One region of the Peribacillus sp. B65 genome, then DNA from elsewhere that is predicted to be linked to it. Evidence: riboswitches for the same ligand, from Rfam matches in the RefSeq annotation. Region 1 holds a riboswitch; each other region holds the start of a gene.
The links. Region 1 has a riboswitch for thiamine pyrophosphate ahead of ACSR9O_RS19715 (ABC transporter substrate-binding protein). Riboswitches for the same ligand answer to the same signal wherever they lie in the genome.
Positions count from the first base shown of each region.

Region 2: linked by a shared signal. The riboswitch ahead of thiC (phosphomethylpyrimidine synthase ThiC) and the one ahead of ACSR9O_RS19715 (ABC transporter substrate-binding protein) in region 1 are both predicted to bind thiamine pyrophosphate.
Region 3: linked by a shared signal. The riboswitch ahead of tenA (thiaminase II) and the one ahead of ACSR9O_RS19715 (ABC transporter substrate-binding protein) in region 1 are both predicted to bind thiamine pyrophosphate.
Region 4: linked by a shared signal. The riboswitch ahead of tenA (thiaminase II) and the one ahead of ACSR9O_RS19715 (ABC transporter substrate-binding protein) in region 1 are both predicted to bind thiamine pyrophosphate.

Region 1 covers NZ_CP195840.1:4,046,838-4,051,935, forward strand. The annotation lists gene ACSR9O_RS19700 (amidohydrolase) at 1-637, shown strand, start outside; gene rarD (EamA family transporter RarD) at 718-1,647, shown strand; gene ACSR9O_RS19710 (TGL-type protein-glutamine gamma-glutamyltransferase) at 1,718-2,545, opposite strand; TPP riboswitch at 2,859-2,968, shown strand; gene ACSR9O_RS19715 (ABC transporter substrate-binding protein) at 3,102-4,097, shown strand; gene ACSR9O_RS19720 (thiamine-binding protein) at 4,109-4,393, shown strand; gene ACSR9O_RS19725 (ABC transporter permease) at 4,390-5,098, shown strand, end outside.
Region 2 covers NZ_CP195840.1:4,535,971-4,541,068, forward strand. The annotation lists gene ACSR9O_RS22190 (histidine phosphatase family protein) at 213-746, shown strand; gene ACSR9O_RS22195 (HAD family hydrolase) at 882-1,670, shown strand; TPP riboswitch at 1,787-1,901, shown strand; gene thiC (phosphomethylpyrimidine synthase ThiC) at 2,037-3,815, shown strand; partial or broken gene ACSR9O_RS22205 (DUF3231 family protein) at 4,107-4,615, opposite strand; gene ACSR9O_RS22210 (hypothetical protein) at 4,718-4,861, opposite strand; gene ACSR9O_RS22215 (spore coat protein) at 5,040-5,098, shown strand, end outside.
Region 3 covers NZ_CP195840.1:1,328,532-1,333,629, forward strand. The annotation lists gene ACSR9O_RS06470 (protein kinase domain-containing protein) at 357-1,085, opposite strand; gene ACSR9O_RS06475 (hypothetical protein) at 1,473-1,655, shown strand; gene ACSR9O_RS06480 (hypothetical protein) at 2,241-2,396, shown strand; TPP riboswitch at 2,760-2,889, shown strand; gene tenA (thiaminase II) at 3,025-3,708, shown strand; gene ACSR9O_RS06490 (ECF transporter S component) at 3,723-4,307, shown strand; gene ACSR9O_RS06495 (ABC transporter ATP-binding protein) at 4,320-5,098, shown strand, end outside.
Region 4 covers NZ_CP195840.1:387,119-392,216, forward strand. The annotation lists gene ACSR9O_RS01895 (DUF459 domain-containing protein) at 1-47, opposite strand, end outside; gene ACSR9O_RS01900 (GNAT family N-acetyltransferase) at 269-775, shown strand; gene ACSR9O_RS01905 (aspartyl-phosphate phosphatase Spo0E family protein) at 844-1,038, opposite strand; gene ACSR9O_RS01910 (Fur-regulated basic protein FbpA) at 1,292-1,480, opposite strand; SAM riboswitch class I at 1,656-1,760, opposite strand; TPP riboswitch at 1,918-2,023, shown strand; gene tenA (thiaminase II) at 2,113-2,802, shown strand; gene thiW (energy coupling factor transporter S component ThiW) at 2,818-3,339, shown strand; gene thiD (bifunctional hydroxymethylpyrimidine kinase/phosphomethylpyrimidine kinase) at 3,308-4,105, shown strand; gene thiM (hydroxyethylthiazole kinase) at 4,112-4,927, shown strand; gene thiE (thiamine phosphate synthase) at 4,908-5,098, shown strand, end outside.

The sequences.
Region 1 (5,098 bases):
GGAATGGGTGAAAAAAGCAAGGGCTGCCGGAATGCCGATTGCTGTCCATGCGATTGGCGATCTCGCTTTTGAATACGTCTTGAATGCAATTGAGGCACTCCCCCCGCAAGAGGGACAGAGGGACCGGCTCATCCATGCACAGATCGTCCGGCCGGAGCTGTTGCAGCGGGCGGCAAAGCTGCCGTTAATCTTTGATATCCAACCGGGCTTCGTCCCGTCCGATTTTCCGTGGGTGGAAGAAAAGGTTCCAGCCAATCTGTTGGAATCCTCATATGCCTGGAAAACCTATTTGAATTTGGGCATCATTTGTGCGGGTGGGTCGGATGCACCCATTGAGCCATTAAATCCAATTTTGGGCATTCATGCAGCTGTCACAAGGATGAAAATCAATAGTGAGGACCATACCGTATATGGCTTGTCTGAAAGGCTTTCCGTTTACGAGGCTTTCGCATTGTATACCAAAGGGAGTGCTGCAGCAATCGGCCAGGAAAAACGCCGCGGTGTGATCAATAAAGGGTACGATGCCGATTTTACCGTGTTTAATCTGGATGTCTTTGCTGTTGCGCCGGATGACCTCCTAAAAGCTGAGGCGGTCATGACGGTCATCGATGATAAAATCATGTATGATAAAAATTAACAGTTGCAAAAAAAGAAATGGAAATACAAAATTGTTAGATGGAATTAGATAAAGGAATGTAAATGGAAAGAAGGCTTGTTATGAAAGTGGATGAACAAAAAGAAGGGGCGATTTATGCAGCCCTTTCTTACATGATGTGGGGAATCGTGCCGATTTACTGGAAGTTCCTTCAGGGAGTCGGTGCAATAGAAATTTTAGCTCAGAGGGTATTATGGTCTTTCGTGTTCATGCTGGTTTTATTGATGTTCATGAAAAAATGGCAGGCGTTTCTTGTCTATGTCAAAAACATATTGGGAAATCCCAAACTCTTTGTGGCATTACTTACGGCGTCACTGCTTGTTACAGCTAATTGGGGAGTGTTCATCTGGGCCGTTAATACAGGACGGATCCTCGACACGAGCCTTGGATATTATATCAATCCGCTAGTCAGTGTACTATTGGGAGTGATAGTCTTAAAAGAAAAATTGAGCGGGGCCCAAATCATTTCATTCCTGCTTGCAGGAATCGGAGTCTTGATCCTGGGCATTCATTTCGGCACGATCCCGTGGATCTCTCTTGTTTTGGCCATGACCTTTGGATTATACGGTCTGGCAAAAAAAATGATCAAGGCTGAAGCGGCGATCGGGCTGACTCTTGAAACAATGATGGTAACGCCTCTGGCCCTAGGTTACCTGATTTACTTGATGAACCAATCAGAAATGCAGTTCTTTACAGCGGGAAGCACAAGCTTGCTGCTGGTGGGCGGCGGGATTGCCACGGCCTTGCCTCTTTTATATTTTGCGAAAGGGGCGGAGAAGATCCCGTTATCGATGCTTGGCATTTTTCAGTATATCGCTCCGACCTTATCTTTATTAATAGGCGTATTCATCTATCATGAAAGTTTTACCAAAGCACATCTTTTAGCCTTTTTGTTCATATGGTCAGCCTTGGCCGTTTATACACTATCCATAACGAAATGGGGTCAGGCGAATGCCCGCAGGCTTAAAGGCAAAGGGAATATTGGTGCATGAATAAGAAAAAATGCTTGGGAGGAGATCTCTCCCCAAGCATTTTTTTATGCGGGTATATAAAACAAAGAGGTCATGAAAGGTAAATCTTCGAACCTATTTCAGAAACAATACAATTGGAAAGGCTGGCAGGACAGTGATCGGGCTTTGCTCGGGGGATATTTAGTTGGAATTGTCTATAGAAGGAACTATCCAGGAAAATGATATGCGTTGTCAGGAATGCTGATATGGTTGCGTACGGCTTTCTATTGCTATTTAATTCATCGATGATTCCCTGTGACGTCGTTATCCCGATCCCGTGGCCATAAAAGAGGTTATTCCCTAATAATATGGCATTTTCACCTTGCCATTCAGGAGTTGTCTCGTCATGATCAGGGTTTATGAAGTAAACACAATCGCCTGGTAAATAATCCCTCCCTTTGTGAATATTAAGTTCCATGTTCTGTGGAGGGCGCCAGTCATATAAAAATAGGTTTGAAAAAAGGTAATCGAAATTCCTAGGGCCGATTGAATCCAAAATGGCCTTTAAAAAAGTGACGACGATTGCTGTCCCGCATTCGAAGGCATAAAGCCTTCCATTCATGAAAATGTCAACGAGTGCAGCATGAGGGAGAATCCCTGGCTGAAGGGTAAAGGTGCCATCCTTTGAAAGGTGCCAATATTGTTGATTGGATTGAGATTCCTCAAGTGTGGAAAATTCTGGACCGCTTTTATCCAACGCAATAGCTGCTTCTATGACTCGGTTCCTCAGCTGTATATCGAAATTAAACTCTCCAAAATTCCGGTATTCAAAAACGTTAGTATCTTCATCCAGCAATTGGAGAATTTCAAGCGACTCAGCAGATGCTATTCCTGGTTGGATGTGACTGACATCTAACCATCTGTGATTAATCTTTATCATGATCATATCCACCTTTTGCTTATTAAATTAACGGTTTATAAAACCAGTAAACATAAATGTCTACAGATAATGCTCATTATATGAATGCATGCAAAGAAATGACTATTTAGAAATTGTCAGCCACCGCTGCAGTCAAGAATGATTGGAATGAAAAGAGGCAGAATTACATTGATTTCAATGATTTTCGTTCCAAAAGATGTTTTGCTAGATATCCTTAAGAGTAAGGAATACCTTTCAAATTAGTGATAAGAAGCAAATTAGTATTCCCTTTTCCCTATGAATTGATATAATGAGAGAGAAAAGTTCATATGTGCGAGAAATGTAGGGGGGCCAGTACTGCTGGCTGAGATTGCATCCTTTAGATGCTGACTCTTTGAACCTGATCTGGGTGATGCCAGCGGAGGGAACATATTATTACTGACTTTCTGTTTTGTATGTTAACGTCCGAATTCATCTTCGGGCGTTTTTTGCTTTTTATCCAGTATTTGAATAGACCCTGGAGCCCCATTATGGTTCCGGCATATGGATCTTATATGATGTGTAGGAGGATAATAACTTGAATAAATTCTTACCACTGTTAACTTCGTTGTTCCTTTTGGCTGGATGTGGTGCAGGCGGAACTAATGAAAAAGAAGAAGCATCTAAAAATGAAGAATTAAAAAAGGTATCGGTCGTGCTCGATTGGACACCGAATACAAACCATACAGGATTGTATGTTGCAAAGGAAAAAGGTTACTTTAAAGAGCAAGGTCTTGATGTGGAAATTATCATGCCAGGTGAAGCTGGAGCGGATAAGCTTGTCGCTTCAGGAAAATCTGAATTTGGCGTGAGCTACCAGGAGGGCATAACACAGGCCCGCGTGCAGGGCGTGCCAATTGTTTCGATTGCTGCAGTCATCCAGCATAATACCTCTGGATTCGCTTCCCCTGAGGCAAAGGACATTAAAACTCCCAAGGATTTTGAAGGGAAAACGTATGGTGGCTGGGGTTCTCCGGTTGAAAAGGCCATTATTGATTCACTCATGAAAAAAGAAAATGCGGATGTAAATAAAGTGGATATAGTCAATACAGGAGACATGGATTTTTTCACTTCGGTTAAAAGGGATATAGATTTTGCCTGGATTTATTATGGATGGACAGGCATTGAGGCTGAGTTGCGAAATGAAAAGCTTAATATGGTTTACTTAACCGAATACTCTGATAAGCTTGATTACTATACTCCTGTTTTGACTACAAATGAAAAGATGATAAAAGAAGATCCCGAAACTGTTAAAGCATTCGTTCATGCAGCATCAAAAGGGTACCAGTTTGCGATTAAGAATCCTGCTGATGCAGCAGACATGTTAATTAAGTCTGCGCCGGATCTTGATGCAAAACTAGTTAAGAAAAGCCAGGAGTGGCTTGCAGCCAAGTATCAGGATGATGCTCCGCGTTGGGGTGAACAAAAACTGGAAATCTGGAAGAATTACAGTGATTGGATGACAGAAAACAAGCTTCTTGAAGGTGATTTCGATCCTGAAAAGGCATTTACCAATGAATTTTTACCAAAATAGGAGGAAATACGATGGCCAATTCATTAATTAGTATACAAATTATTCCTAAAGGGGAAAATGTCATCCCTATGGTCGATGAAGCAATCAAGATCATTGAAGAATCTGGTGTCAAGTATGAGGTTCACCCCCTTGAAACGACAATGGAGGGCGAGCTTTCCGAACTTTTTGCCGTGATAGAAAAAATGAATGTAAGAATGATTGAAATAGGATCGCCGAATGTCATTTCCCAAGTGAAAATATTATATCAACCAAGCGGGATTACGATGGATACGTTAACGGAGAAATATCGGGCATGATCGGAAGGGGAATTTGGAAGAAGGGGGCTCCCTTCTTTCTTTTATTATTGTTGCTGATAGTTTGGGAGTCAGTGACAGTCTTATTGAAGGTTGAACAATGGCTGCTTCCCGCTCCATCGGCCATTTTCATTGAAGGAATTGAGTCGTCGCGCAATCTTTACGGACACCTTATATCGACAACCGAGCTTGCGTTGTCGGGTTTTTTTATTGGTAGCTGCATCGGCTTATTGGTTGCTGCAACCTTACACCTATTTCCAGGTGTGAAGGACGCGGTTTATCCTCTGCTCATACTATCACAAAATATACCTATCATAGTTTTGGCCCCGCTATTGGTGATCTGGTTTGGCTTTGGCATGCTGCCTAAGCTAATAGTGATTTCGCTCGTATGTTTTTTTCCGGTTGCGGTTGCATCATTGGACGGTTTTCGCCAGACACCATACGAACTTAAGCATTATTTCAAGATGATGGGAGCGGGGAAAAACCAGTTATTTTGGAAGCTGGAATTTCCTCACTCAATCCCGTTCATTTTCTCCGGCCTGAAAATTTCGGCCACCTATAGCGTAATGGGTGCGGTTATTTCAGAGTGGCTCGGGGCAAAATCGGGGATTGGTGTTTATATGACGCTCGCGTCCTCTGCGTTCAGGACAGACCGGGTGTTTGTTGCCATTTTCATCATTATGGGAATGAGCCTGGTCTTTTTTGGAA
Region 2 (5,098 bases), 490 kb from region 1:
GAAGGCGAGATGCTTTCTCTTTTTTCGATGCTATCATAATTAAACACTGGATCTTTAAAAACTTTTAAATATATACACAGTGTCAAGGAGAGTTCAAAGGTTTTAATGGTTTTAACATACTTTTTTTTATAGTTTTACATAGGGTAATATATTGATAAGGGCTGTTTACAAGAAAAAGAAACGTATATTTTAAAAGATAAAAAGGAGAAGATATGAAAATTGGTTTGGTACGGCATTTTAAGGTGGCACATGAATTTCCTACTGGGAGATCTGTGACGGCGGATGATATGAAGCAATGGTTTAAGGACTATGATGCAGCGGATATTATTTATGGAACGACTTTATTTGGCGCGGAGGAATGGGAGGAGTGTTATTGCAGTGATATGTCGAGAGCTGTCAAGACAGCGGAACATATCTATCCAGGTCCGGTTCACCGGATGGAGGAGCTGCGGGAAATACCTTCCCCGCCTCTTAAAGGAAGGGTAAAGCTGCCATTCATCCTTTGGGCCATCTGGATTCGTTGCTGCTCGGTGTTAAACAAGCAGACAAGGGCGGAAATTAAGATCGCAGAGCGAAGGATCAATAAAGTATTGGATGAAGTCTTTGCAAAGGGGGAAAGGGATGTTTTGATCGTGAGTCATGCCGCCCTCATGGTATATATGAGGAAAGAGCTGATCCGACGGGGGTTCACCGGTCCCAAATTCAAGATTGCCAGTAATGGAAAGCTGTATGTATTTGAAAGATGATAAGTGGATAAGGGTTTCCCACTAGAAAAGGTAAGTCATTTTCCGAATAGTTATTCTTTTTTTATTGGTTGTGGTTTATTATTGTAATAGTGTAATTTTTACGAATTCAATAATAGGGAAAGAGGGGTGGACATTTTGCTGAAGGCAGTTTTTTTTGATTTAGATGATACATTACTATGGGATCAGAAAAGTGTAAAAGAGGCTTTTGTGGCCACATGTGAAGTGGCCAAGGAGAAATATGATCTGAATGTCGAGGATTTTGAAGAAGCTGTGCGAAAGGAAGCGCGTGAGCTTTATTCTTCTTACGATACATATGCATTCACCCAAATGATCGGAATCAACCCATTTGAGGGGCTATGGGGAAATTTTCAGGATGATCATGATGAATTCAGGAAGATGGCCGGGATTGCACCGGCTTATCGGAAAGAAGCGTGGACGAGAGGGTTATTGGCATTAGGGATCGATGACCCGGATTTTGGACTTGAACTGGCAGAACGTTTCCCTGCGGAGAGACGCAAAAAGCCATTTATCTATGAAGAAACATTCCGTGTTCTGGATGAATTAAAAGGGAAGTATCAGTTGCTATTGCTTACGAACGGATCTCCTGAGCTGCAAAATACCAAACTTGAAATTACGCCTGAACTGGTTCCTTATTTCGACCAAATCGTGATTTCAGGCGCATTTGGAAGAGGTAAACCGGATGCCTCCATTTTTGAGCATGCTTTGGGGATCATGGAGCTTGATAAGGATGAAGTATTGATGGTCGGCGATAATTTAATGACGGATATCCTTGGAGCATCACGGGTAGGCATAAAGTCGGTTTGGATAAATCGCCATGATAAGGAACGGAATGAAGTGATTCCAACCTATGAAATCAAGCATTTAGAGGAGCTTTACCCTATCCTTGAGAGCCTGGGAAATTAATGAACGGCTCTTCTTCAAATAATAAATTTTGGATAGTTGTAATGAAAATATTAGGTCTTTCAAATTATTTACAGAATGCAAAGGGTGAGATATAGTTACCCTGTAATCAATTAAATTATTCAGACTAGGGGTGTCCAATAAAAGTTGGGCTGAGAGAGAAGCGCTTAAGCTTCTTAACCCTCAGGACCTGATCTGGTTCATACCAGCGTGGGGAAGTTAGAATCTACTAAACAATGACATTTCAATTGGTCATTTCTGTAGCCATACTAACGTTAGCCAGGTCTTAAATATGAGATCTGGCTTTTTCGTGCGAAATGGATTGGATTTTGTCCTTTTTAAATGAACTTAAAAAGGAGAAATGAAATCATGATGAGTAATTCAGTAAATGACATGAACGTTTCAATTATGTCCAGTTTTGCCGGGAGTAAAAAAGTGTATGTTGAGGGATCTAGACCCGATATTAGGGTGCCCATGCGTGAAATTAAGCTAAGTCCGACTACAGGTTCATTCGGCGAAGAGGAGAATCCGCCTTTACGAGTATATGACACAAGCGGCTTTTATACGGATTCAGAATATCCCATTGATATTCATAAAGGTCTTGCCCCGATTAGACGCAGCTGGGTTCTGGAAAGGGAAGATGTTGAAGAGTATGAAGGGCGTGAAATAAAGCCCGAAGATAACGGGTATAAAAAAGAGTCACAAACGAAAGCAGAAATTTTTCCGGGATTGAAAAGAAAACCATTGCGTGCAGCGAAAGGGCAAAACGTAACCCAACTCCATTATGCCCGAAAAGGTATCATAACTCCTGAGATGGAATTCATCTCGATCAGGGAAAATGTAGCCCCTGATTTTGTAAGAGATGAGGTAGCTAGCGGGAGGGCGATCATTCCGGCGAATATTAACCATCCTGAAAGTGAGCCCATGATCATTGGACGTAATTTTCATGTGAAAATAAATGCGAATATTGGAAATTCCGCTGTTAGTTCATCGATTGAAGCAGAAGTGGAGAAAATGACTTGGGCTACACGTTGGGGTGCAGACAACATAATGGATCTTTCCACCGGTAAGAATATTCACACGACCCGGGAATGGATTATCAGGAATTCTCCTGTGCCAGTTGGGACGGTTCCGATATATCAAGCATTGGAAAAAGTGAATGGAGTCGCGGAAGATTTAAATTGGGAAGTTTTCCGGGATACATTAATCGAGCAGGCTGAGCAAGGTGTGGATTACTTCACGATACACGCCGGAGTGCTTTTGCGATACATTCCCATGACAGCAAAGCGAGTTACGGGAATCGTTTCCCGGGGGGGCTCCATCATGGCACAATGGTGCTTGGCCCACCACCAAGAAAGTTTTCTCTATACTCACTTTGAAGAGATTTGTGAAATCATGAAGGCGTATGATGTCTCTTTCTCATTAGGTGACGGCCTCCGTCCTGGCTCCATTGCAGATGCAAACGATGAGGCTCAATTCGCTGAATTGGAAACACTTGGGGAACTGACGAAGATTGCTTGGAAGCACGATGTTCAAGTCATGGTGGAGGGACCCGGTCACGTACCGATGCATTTGATTAAAGAAAATATGGATAAGCAGCTGGAAGTCTGTCAAGAAGCACCATTCTATACCCTGGGACCATTGACAACGGATATAGCTCCTGGATACGATCATATCACTTCTGCGATTGGTGCTGCCATGATTGGATGGTTTGGAACGGCCATGCTTTGTTATGTGACACCGAAAGAGCATTTGGGGCTTCCGAATAAAGAGGATGTTCGTGTAGGGGTCATTACTTATAAAATTGCAGCCCACGCAGCTGATCTTGCTAAAGGCCATCCCCAGGCACGAAAACGGGATGATGCCCTTTCGAAGGCTAGATTCGAATTTCGTTGGAGAGATCAATTCAATCTTTCCCTCGATCCTGAAAGGGCAGTTGAATATCACGATGAAACACTACCGGCTGAAGGTGCCAAAACAGCCCATTTCTGTTCAATGTGCGGACCCAAATTCTGCAGTATGAGGATTTCTCAAGACATCCGTGATTTGGCGAAGGAAAAGGGTCTGGGCTTTGAGTCGGTAATCGATGAAGGTCTTAAAGAAAAAGCGAATGAATTTAGGAAAACGGACGGGGAAATCTATTTATGATTCCGATGAGAGGGAGAATTCGATGAATCGGGTAATCCAAATAAAAGTTGAAATGAAACAGTTGGAAACTCAATTGGAACAACTGAAAAGGGAGCTGAACATTTTTCGCGAGAAGTGTAATCATGAATTTGTAAAAACTGATTATAGTCAACAATGCACAAAGTGCCACTTAATCGAAAGTCTGCAATGGTAATGATTCCTTAATCGTCCTTTCATTATCGGAATTAACCCCTTAATCATGTTGGGCATCCAATCACGATGTCAACATGATTAGGGGATATTTGATTATATTTACATGCTTGTTTTATTAATATGAAGAGGAGGAGGGACAGCCAGCCTTTTTCCTTATTCAATCTTAGGAAGTCAGCACCCAATGCAGCTTTATTCGTATGGAATTGTGCGAACATCTGTGCAATATCTTCTCTGATGCATTGACCCATGATTTGGCTGCAAGCAACTAATCCTGCATTAATATCGATTGATACTGAAGCAGAGATTTCAGGATCTTGAAAACGTGCCCCGACTGGAATATCCTCCAAATTAGCTTTAGGCCTTTCAGGTGGTGACGGAGGCAGTCCTACGTTATTTTCTTTTAATAATGATTCAAGTTGGTCATGTTCCTGTTTCCCTTGATTGATCACTTCAACAAGTAATTTATGCTGGCCCTTGTCGCCAGTATGATTAAGCATAGTTTGATGACAGGCAATCAGTCCTTTTGTAGTTGTTAGAAATGCCCATGTTCCAAATACCTCTCCGTAATGCATTGGCTCTTCTTTCGGATTACCGCTTAAAATTCCCATAACCATCCTCCTTGAAATTCACTATTTAACGGATTTAAGTTACCCTGAGTTCATCCAAGTATGCATTGTTGATGTTTGTGAAATGTTAGAGGGCTTTAACGCTTAACCTTTTATTCCTTGTAGCCATTCTTGATAACATTCATCACAGAGCATTTCATTTCTATCCGTGTCAGAAACTTGAAACGTTACCACATGGATTTTTTTTTCTTCCGTAACATCACTACAATAGAAGCATTGATGTGTCATTGGAAATCCTCCCATACATATAAAGTGTCTATAGTTTAAAACGCCACGTTTTTTTTATACAGAAAACATGATGCAGCAGCTTATTGGTCTTCTTGGAAGAGTTTAGATTGAATAATCCAGTTGGGGTTTAACATACTAAACTTGTTCGCATCATTGATAAAACGAGGAGGGAAATACAATGCAAAACCAATATCAACAAGGTCAAGTACACCAGAACATGCAAACGGGTGCCATTCC
Region 3 (5,098 bases), 2.7 Mb from region 1:
TGTGCCATAATCTAACGGAGGAATTTAGGGAGTTCTCATGATCAACAATGAAAGAAGCCCACTTCATGAAGCAGTGATGGAATGTAACATAAATGAAAAAAAATTATAGTACTTATTAGTAAGGTTTATACTGTGACTATGTTAGGCTAAGTAATAACAAGTTTTAAAACCATAATAAAAGAGGTGAAAGATATGCTGAAGAAAATAATGAAAAAAATCAAACAGCTTTCCCAAGGCAGCAGTGAGCGAAGACATGGTCATTATCGCCGAGGCAGCAGCAGCAGCAGCCGAGGCTACAAAAGGTATCCCATGAGTGGAAGTGACCGATACAAGAGAAAAGGGCGCGGCAGTAGCAGCTAATTCAATTTCTTTGACTTCAATGCAGCCTGCAGGTCCATTGAGATTTCTTTAATATCTGAATAAGGTTCTTGGATGCTTAATAACCTTTTCAGTAAATGCACGGTTTCTTTTTCTAACGAAAGCTCTTCTGTCCAAGGAAGAGTCTTTTTACTTTTGGAGGCGTAAGTCGTATAAAGTGCATATAGAAGTATTTCCCCCAAGTCGTAAAAATCCTGCCTTTTCAGCTGCAACATGGATTCTTTAGTAAAATCGGCCGAATTGATTTTTTTAGACAAACCAAAGTCTATCAAAATGGGCTGATTGTTCTTTAGTAAAATATTTGGTATACGTAAATCTTGATGGGAAATGTCATGGTCATGTAGATAAGATACTAAAACGACCAGCTCATCCAGAAAAAATAGAGACTCTTTCTCATTGAATGTTATATGATTCAAGAAAATATGGTCTTCCAAATTATCTCCTTCTATGAAATCCATCACAAAATAAACATTTCCCTCATGTGAAAATTTCTCGTGAAATTTGGGGATGTTTTTGTGGTTTAACATTCGTAAAATGGAAATTTCATTTTCAAACTGCTTCAGCTCTTTTTTGCTGCGGCGTTTACTTTTCCGGAGTTGCTTGATCACTATATTTTCTTTTTTTTTCAAATCATTGCAAAGATAAATAATACCGTAGCTTCCTGTTCCGATTACAGCTTTTACCTCGTAACGGTAATTCAAAACCACTCCTTTTTTTAAAGGTATATCCACGAAAAATTGGTAGAACTTTCTAAATGTACGCAAAATTGAAACTTTCCTCACCACTTTCATCTATTCAAGTCAAGAACAAAAAAGTCCGTTATTAATTAAGCTGGAAATATGAATGAACATGGATAGTTTAACACTGATTTTTGATAATGCGGTAATGAAAGTCATTTCTTCGGGGAATTCTTTTGATAGTTCACAATTATAAATTTTTCCTGTAATTTCACATTATGAAATTATATGGTTTTTAAAAATATTAAGTTTACTATAATGAATTCATAATAAAAGAGTAGGAGGTGATGAGGTGGATGGGCGCGAGTTGAGAATTTGGGAAATCCCTAACCGGCGTCACAATAGTGAGCTGGTTTGATGGAAAGTTCAAAAGGGGATTACTGTGAATTCTTTTCCTTCGGTTTCCTTGGATCCACCGCTTGCTTTAGTATTCATAAAGAAGCAAAAGCCTGCACTAGCATGAAAGATAAATCTTTTACCATTAATATTTTGTCGGATGAACAGGAAGCCATTGCATGGCAATTTGCGGGCAGCAAATAGGAAACGCTTAAAACCGACTGGGATAACAAGGGAATTTCGCCAAAAATAAATGGAAGTGTTGCCTGGATGGAATGCAAACCATGAGGAGAGTATGATGCTGGTGATCATGTATTGTTCATAGGTGAAATCCAGGAGTTACATTCCGAATATTTGGAAGCGCTTACTTTTTTATCGAGGGAAAATGGGCTCTGCTAAACAGTTTGTAAAAAGTACTTAACAAACCGATGCAAGTAGCCGTCAATGCGGTTAACAAGTAATTTTAATAGTTGAATAAGGAGGGGGGCCGTCATGGGCAGTCCGGATACGGCCTTTAATCCAGTTTATCTTTCAATCTTATATCGGGAATAGGACAAATTGGCGGATCGTTAATTGGAGGGTACTTAGTTGGGAAAATAGGCCATAGAAGAGTACTTTTATCCCTCTGTGCAATGGGTACTGATTGTTTTGTCATATTAGGTTTGACCTCAAATGCAGCATTCTGATCGCTTTTGGAGGTGCCTGTACAGTAGGCACGATGAATTTGGCCAATACGTATATATCCGAGTATTATCCCCGGGAGATAAGGTCCACCGGGATAGTTGGGCCTTGGATTTTGGTAGAATTGGCGCGATTGTTGCCCCGACATTAATAGGATTACTGCTGGCTGCAAACTATTCACCACAAAATGCATTCATGGCCTTCACTGTTCCGAGCATAATGGCTGCCTCGGCGTTATGTGAAAGAGAAGTATGGCAGCTATGATATACTACAGATCGAGCAAAATATTAAAACTAAAAGCAACATCGAATGTATAATATTGTTTTTTAGAGAATAAAAGAATTCACGAGTAAAGTAGCTAAACTCACGAGTAAAGCCGCAAAAATCCCAAGAAAAATCAATTTCACGAGTAAGTAGCTGAATTCACGAGTAAAACAGTAGAATTCACGAGGAAATTACGTAATGAAACCCATTGATTAAAGTGCCGTTAAACTGCCGGGTAACTGGTGTATATGCAAGATTGAAAGGTTAGTAACCCTAAATCATTAAGTTGAAAACTTTTTCTAATACGTTTGACAATTGGATTTATCGTGTTAATATAAAGGCAAATGAAATTTAATATACAATTTGTACCACTAGGGGTGCTTTATAGGTGAAAGTTGATTTTTACCGCAGAAGCTGAGATTAAAGTATGACTTTAAGACCCTTAGAACCTGATCTGGTTTATACCAGCGTAGGGAAGTGGGGTCTGGAACAATACGTTTCTGTATTATTTCAAGTACAACCACTTTCTTTACGTTTAAGAAAGTGGTTTTTTGTTTGCAAAAAAAGGGGTGATAAAAGTTTTTTTCCGTAACATTCATTCAAAAAATATAATTTGGAGGTAATGGTCATGAAGTTTTCAGAGGAAATTCGTCAGGAAGTGGATCACATTTGGGAAGCTAGCTTTAATCACCCGTTTGTTGCAGGAATAGGAGATGGCACATTGCCATTGGAGTGTTTCCGTTTCTATGTTATGCAAGATTCCTATTATTTATCTCATTTTGCTAGGGTTCAAGCTTTAGGAGCAGTTAAAGCTACTGATTTACATACAACAAGCAGGCTTGCCGGCCATGCACAAGGAACATATGAAGCGGAGTTGAAGCTTCATGAGAATTTTTCTGAGAGATTAGGGATCACAAAAGAAGAACGGGATAATTTCAAACCAGCCCCGACCGCTTATGCTTATACTTCCCATATGTATCGTGCGGCTTATTCGGGACATTTAGGAGATGTTATTGCAGCTATCTTGCCGTGTTACTGGCTTTATTATGAAATAGGTGAAAAGCTGCAAGGGTGCATGCCGGAGGAGCCGATTTATCAAGAATGGATAGCGGCTTACGGAGGGGAGTGGTTCCGCACTTTGGTGGAAGAACAAATTGCGAGGCTTGATGAGATTGCTGAAAAAGTGACAGACGAAGATAAGGAAAGAATGAAAGAGCATTTTATCCTCAGCAGCCAATATGAATACTCATTTTGGGAAATGGCTTATCGTTTAGAGACATGGCCTGTGCATAAGGAAACACTAGAAGTATAAAGGGGAATGAAACAATGAAAAAAGGTTTGAAATTAACGGACATATTGGTCACGATCGTGATTGCGGTAGCATTTGGAATCGTTTATATCCTTTGGGGTTCGATTTATTATTCCGTTAAACCGTTAGGATTACATCTGGATCAACTTATTTATGGAATGTGGTTTATAGCTGGCCCCGTCGCCTTTTTAATTTTACGGAAACCGGGTGTGGCACTTTTAGCGGAGATAGCTGCAGCTTCCGGGGAGTTCTTCCTTGGTTCACCATGGGGGCTGACCGTACTGTTATATGGGGTGGTACAAGGTTTGTTCGCGGAACTGGTGTTCATGGCTTTCAAATATAAAAAATTCAATATGCCGGTGGCCGTTTTAGCTGCGATAGCTTCCTGCCTGGCATCAGTTATTATGGATTTTGCATACGGGGAAATAGGTGCGCTTTCAACTTGGAATCTATCGTTATTCATGATAGCGAGGTTTGTGGGTTCCATATTCTTTGCAGGTGTGACCGCTTATTATCTAGTTAAAGTCCTGGAAGCAACAGGAGTAACAAATCTTGTGCGTCCGGTTTCAAATAAAGATTATGCAGAACTGGATCAAAAGTAGAGGTTGAGGGCCATGGAACCAATCGTTTCTGTTGAAAAGTTAAGAATGAAATATCCCGGTGATGAATCTTTGATATTCAAGGACCTATCATTAACGTTTGATCAAGGAGAAAAAGTGCTATTGTTGGGGCCATCAGGTTGTGGTAAGTCGACCCTTTTACAAGTGTTAAGCGGATTGATTCCGAATTCCATCGAAGTACCGATGAAAGCGGAAAAATTGAAATGCCCTTCTTCGTGGGGGTATGTTTTTCAAGATCCTGATAGTCAGTTTTGCATGCCATTTGCCGATGAGGAAATTGCCTTCGTCCTTGAGAATCTTTCCGTCCCTAAAGAAGAAATGAAAGAGAAGATTCAAAATCATTTCCTTAAAGTAGGTTTGAACTTGGGCCATACAAGTATTGAAACATTATCAGGCGGGATGAAACAGCGTCTGGCAATCGCTTCAGTATTGGCCCTTGAACCAGAAGTGATATTTTTAGATGAGCCAACCGCCATGCTTGATCCGGAAGGAACGAAAGAAATCTGGGAATTGCTGAAGGAAGTCGGACGAGACAAAACGGTTATTATCGTCGAGCATAAAATTGACCATGTTTTAGAATTCATCGAACGAATCGTGCTTTTTAACGATGATGGTCAAATCATAGCTGATGGTCCAAGAGACACCATTCTTTCACTATATAAAAATGAAATGAAGGAATCTGGAATTTGGTTTCCAGGTGTTTGGGGTGAATATATACAGAATTATGCACCGATTCGGGAACACCCATTTACAGATGATTCACCTCTTATGAA
Region 4 (5,098 bases), 3.7 Mb from region 1:
AAACATATAACCAGTACTATAATCAAAAAAACTGACAATTTTTTCATTTGGTTCTCCTCTGCCTTTTTACTAGAAGTATTTAATCCTTTACATACCCAAAAAATCTGCAGACTTAACATAAAAAAGGAATTGTCAGATAAAGAGTAAAAAGTGTATGATAATAAAAAACTTTCAATGGATTGGGTTTCAATTCACCGTCCCTTAAACAAAAAAACGGGATTACCCTTCATTCTGGAGATTGAATAAATGATAGTTAGGAGATTACATCATGGAAGAGCACATAGAGTTTAGAGAGGCAGAACTATCTGATTTACCCAGAATTGTTGAAATATATAATTCGACAATTGCTTCAAGAATGGTCACGGCAGATACAGAGCCTGTATCCGTCCAATCGAGGGTTAAATGGTTTGAGGAACATCATTCAGAAAGTAGACCGCTATATATCATTACTATAGAAGGGAAAACTGCTGGATGGATGAGCTTTCAATCCTTCTATGGCCGACCGGCATATAATTCCACTGCCGAAATCAGCATTTATATTGATGATTATTTCCGGGGAAAAGGAATCGGACAAATTTCGATTCAAAAGGCAATTGAATTGAGTCCAAAATTAGGTATTAAGACTATATTGGGTTTCATTTTCGCCCACAATATACCTAGCCTTAAGCTTTTTTCCAAATTCGGGTTTGAAGAATGGGCACATTTACCTCAAGTTGCCGAGCTGGATGGCATTGAGCGGGATTTGATCATTCTTGGTAAACGTGTCGATATTTAATATAATTTTTTAGAGCTATTGCCTTGAGCAGTAGCTTTTTCAAATTAATACAGGTCGAATTGGCTAATTTAAAAATACCGATATGCGTTTTGGAGGGAAAAATATTCTGACTCTCTTTTACTTGCTAACGCATTTAATAGCGTATCCAATTCTTGACTGGCCTGAACAGTAAGCAGACTTGTTAAGCCGTAACTTGCTGCCAATTTGATCATTTCCTGTCTCTTTTCTTCTACCCTTTCTATAGTTACTTTACGGCAAGGCATTATATGACACCTCCCATTTATTCAATTTTTTTACACTTTCATCATAATTAAACTACTAGTTAAAATCAACTATTTTTCAGAAATAAAATGTGTTATTTTATAGGTAAAATGTGACAAAACACCTACTTTATTCTTTAATTATGTATATTTTATGTCATTTTCTATTAAACGCAAAAAAGCATCCACTAGTGTATACTGTGAATGCTTACATCATATCCCTTATCCAAGAGCCCAAAATATAGTCCATCGCTTACTATGTCATCCATTCAGAAGGTGACTCGTTATTAGGTCTATTTATAACAATCTTATATTCATCTTCAAGCACTTTTAATGGGGCATCATAAAGGTGCCTTTCATCAGAGGTTTTGTATACTCCATTGGCCAATAGCTCTTCAATGAGCTTTGCCTTCCTCTGTTCAATCCTCTTAAATAATTCTGCCATGTAAATGGCTCCTTTCCTAGTCATCCTAGAGCCTGCTTCTAGTTAGCTAACTTTATCAACTTGTTTGATTTTCACCAAATTATATATACCTTTTCTATTATGTCACTAAACGTTATTTCCCAAAAATAAAAGCCCCTTCTAATTCAAGAAGAGGCTGACTGTGTCCGTACGGCTCTTCTTATCTTCCAAGCATATGCTTGTTGGATTTAGCACAGTTCCCAAAATGGGTCCGCTGCCGAGGTTTCTTTGGGCCAAGTCCCTCCACCTCTCTGGATAAGAATTCGATATATAAATGATGTAGAAATGATTCTACCCTAATAATTATCAAAAGTCAATTACCTGGTTCTCCCTTTTTTCCTGGACATTACATGCTCCCTCTTCAAATACGGGTTGCATTTTCTTGTCTTTCTGATATGATGTCAGTAATTACATACAATTCACACCACTAGGGGAGTCTTTTTTAAGACTGAGATGGAAATAGTTTCCGGACCCTTTGAACCTGAACCGGCTCATACCGGCGGAGGGAAGTGGATGATATCGTCCATTTACAGACTATATCCATCTACCCCGTTCCGTATTCAGGAACGGGGTTTTTCATTATCTAGGGGAACCATTCTAAAGGAGGATGAACAATGGAGAATATTAAAACAGAAACATTCAGTGATAGACTTCATGCACGGGCAAAAGAGATTTGGAAAAGGAATCATTCACATCCCTTTGTCCAAGCAATTGGAAATGGTACGCTTCCTGAAAAGAAATTTGCCTATTACATGAAGCAGGACTATATCTATCTCATGGATTATTCCAAGCTCTTTGCTTTAGGTGTCATCAAAGCCCATAACATCGAAACCATGGCAAAGTTTGCGAGTATTTTAAATGAAACCCTTCAAGTGGAAATGGATATCCATCGGCAGTATGCTTCCGAATTCGGGATCAGTTCCAAGGAATTGGAAGAAACAGAACCTACTCCCACCACTCTAGCCTATACAGGTTACATGCTAAATGCAGCTCAGCATGGGACATTGGCAGACTTGATCGCCTGTCTCCTGCCATGCGCTTGGGATTACTATGAAATCGGTTTGCTATTAAAAGAACAAAATGGAGCAGCATTGGAAAACAATCGCTACGCAGATTGGATAAGGTCCTATTCATCACCTGAATTCGGGGAAGCACACAAGTGGCTGATCGCATTGTTGGAAGAATTGACGGAAGGCATGCCAGAAAAGGAACTTCTTAGATTAGAAAAGCACTTTTTGGTTACTTCCCGGTATGAATATTTATTCTGGGATATGGTTCAAAATGAGCAGGATTGGCCGCTGTAGGTCGCAGACATGATGATGAATCCTATCAAGAAACTGACGTTGACTGCCATGATAACGGCTATAACGACGCTGACCAGTTCATTTATTTTCATCCCTGCAGGATTTGCAAAGGTCTTTCCTATTCAGCATCTGGCAAATGTCCTCACGGCCGTTCTATTGGGGCCTGCTTATGCTGTGACACAAGCTTTCCTAGTTTCCATCATTAGAAACATGTCTGGTACCGGTTCAATATTCGCCTTTCCCGGGAGCATGATCGGTGCACTTTTGGCTGCCATCCTTTATCGAAAAACACAAAGCTTAAAATTCGCTTGTTTAGGTGAAGTGATCGGGACCGGCATTCTCGGTTCCATGGCCTGTTATCCACTTGCCATCCTCCTATTAGGAGAAAAAGCTGCTCTTTTTGGTTTTTTACCGGCTTTTATGCTCAGTTCATTCGCAGGTGCGATTCTAGCTTTCATATTACTTAAAATACTTTTAAAAAATAATTATATGAAGGGGTTTTTTTATGAAAACAGCATTAACCATCGCCGGCTCTGATTCAGGAGGCGGTGCTGGAATACAAGCGGATTTAAAAACATTTTCTGCACATGGGGTCTTTGGAATGTCTGCCATAACAGCCGTAACCGCACAAAATACAATGGAAGTCCGTTCAGTACAGCCAATTGAAACAGCTATCATATCGGACCAAATTGCAGCTATATTTGAAGATATTCCTGTCGATGCAGTAAAAATAGGCATGCTTGGATCAAAAGAAATCGTGGAAACAGTCGCTGCGTCCCTTAAAACCTTCATGCCTGCCATCGTTATCCTTGACCCTGTCATGATTTCCAAAAGCGGCCACCATTTGCTCGACGAAAAGGCTGTCTCCGCCTTAAAAATGGACTTACTTCCATTTGCAACACTTGTAACACCAAATGTACCGGAAGCGGAAGTGCTTACTGGCTTGTCGATTCGGACGAAACAAGATTTCTACAAGGCATGCATTTCAATACAAGAAATGGGTCCCAAAGCCGTTTTACTTAAAGGGGGCCATGCAGCGGGAAATCCAAATGATCTTTATTATGATGGGACTGACTTCCACTGGATCAAGGGAGAGCGCATACATACAAAAAACACTCATGGTACGGGCTGTACCCTATCATCCGCCATAACATCAAACCTGGCAAATGGACTGCCCTTGCAAGAGTCGATCGAACAGGCCAAGACTTATATTTCTGAAGCGATACGCAATAGTTTTTCAATCGGTAAAGGTCATGGTCCTGTCCATCATTTTCATTCATATTCAAAAAAAAGAACGGAGTGACTTAATATGAAGGTTTCCGCAGCCGATTTATTCGTGAAGGTAAAAGAAAGAAAACCACTCGTCCACCAAATCACCAACTTTGTTACGGTCAACGACTGTGCAAATGCCACCCTTGCCATCGGTGGTTCACCAGTGATGACATCGAGCCCAAGAGAAGTGGCGGATATGGTCAAATTAGCGGATGCATTGGTCCTGAATTTCGGTACGATCGATGATAAAGCCTTGGAAGCAATGGAGATTGCCGGTAAGACGGCAAATGACCTGGATATCCCGGTCATTTTGGACCCGGTGGGAGTTGGTGCCACCGCCTATCGATCAGAGCAAGTGAAAGAGCTCCTAAGTAAGGTTACTTTCCAAATCATTCGCGGCAATGCAAGTGAGATCCTTTCATTGATGGGTGGGGATACCGTTACCCGCGGGGTGGATTCGGAGGAGCTTGCGGTCAGCAATGCAGAGCTGGCTGCTCGAGCCGCAAATAAATTGAATTGCATCGTCGTGGTCAGCGGAGCGAAGGATGCGGTCAGCGATGGAAAACGTACGTCCATCATCGATAACGGGAACCTGCTATTAACTAATGTTACAGGTACCGGTTGTATGTCCACTGCTCTTATCGGCACTTTTTCCGGAGTCACCGATGATTTCTATTCTGCGGCGATTGCCGGTATCTCAACCATGAGCATTTCAGGGGAACTAGCTGCCAAAAACCTTCAAGAGGATGAAGGAACAGGAACGTTTCGTGTGCGATTAATCGATGCAATATCAAGAATGGATAAGGAAATCTGGATGCATGAGGTGAAAATAAATGAAGAAGTCCCAAATTGATTTAAGCCTGTATTTAGTTACGGAAGAGTCCCTGGCAATAGAAGAATTGACCAAAATCATTGCAGAATCGGTTTCAGGAGGAGTCTCGATCGTACAGCTTAGAGAAAAAAATAATTCCTCTCTCTCCTTTTATAATAAAGCTTCTGCATTAAAACAGTTATTGAACGAGCT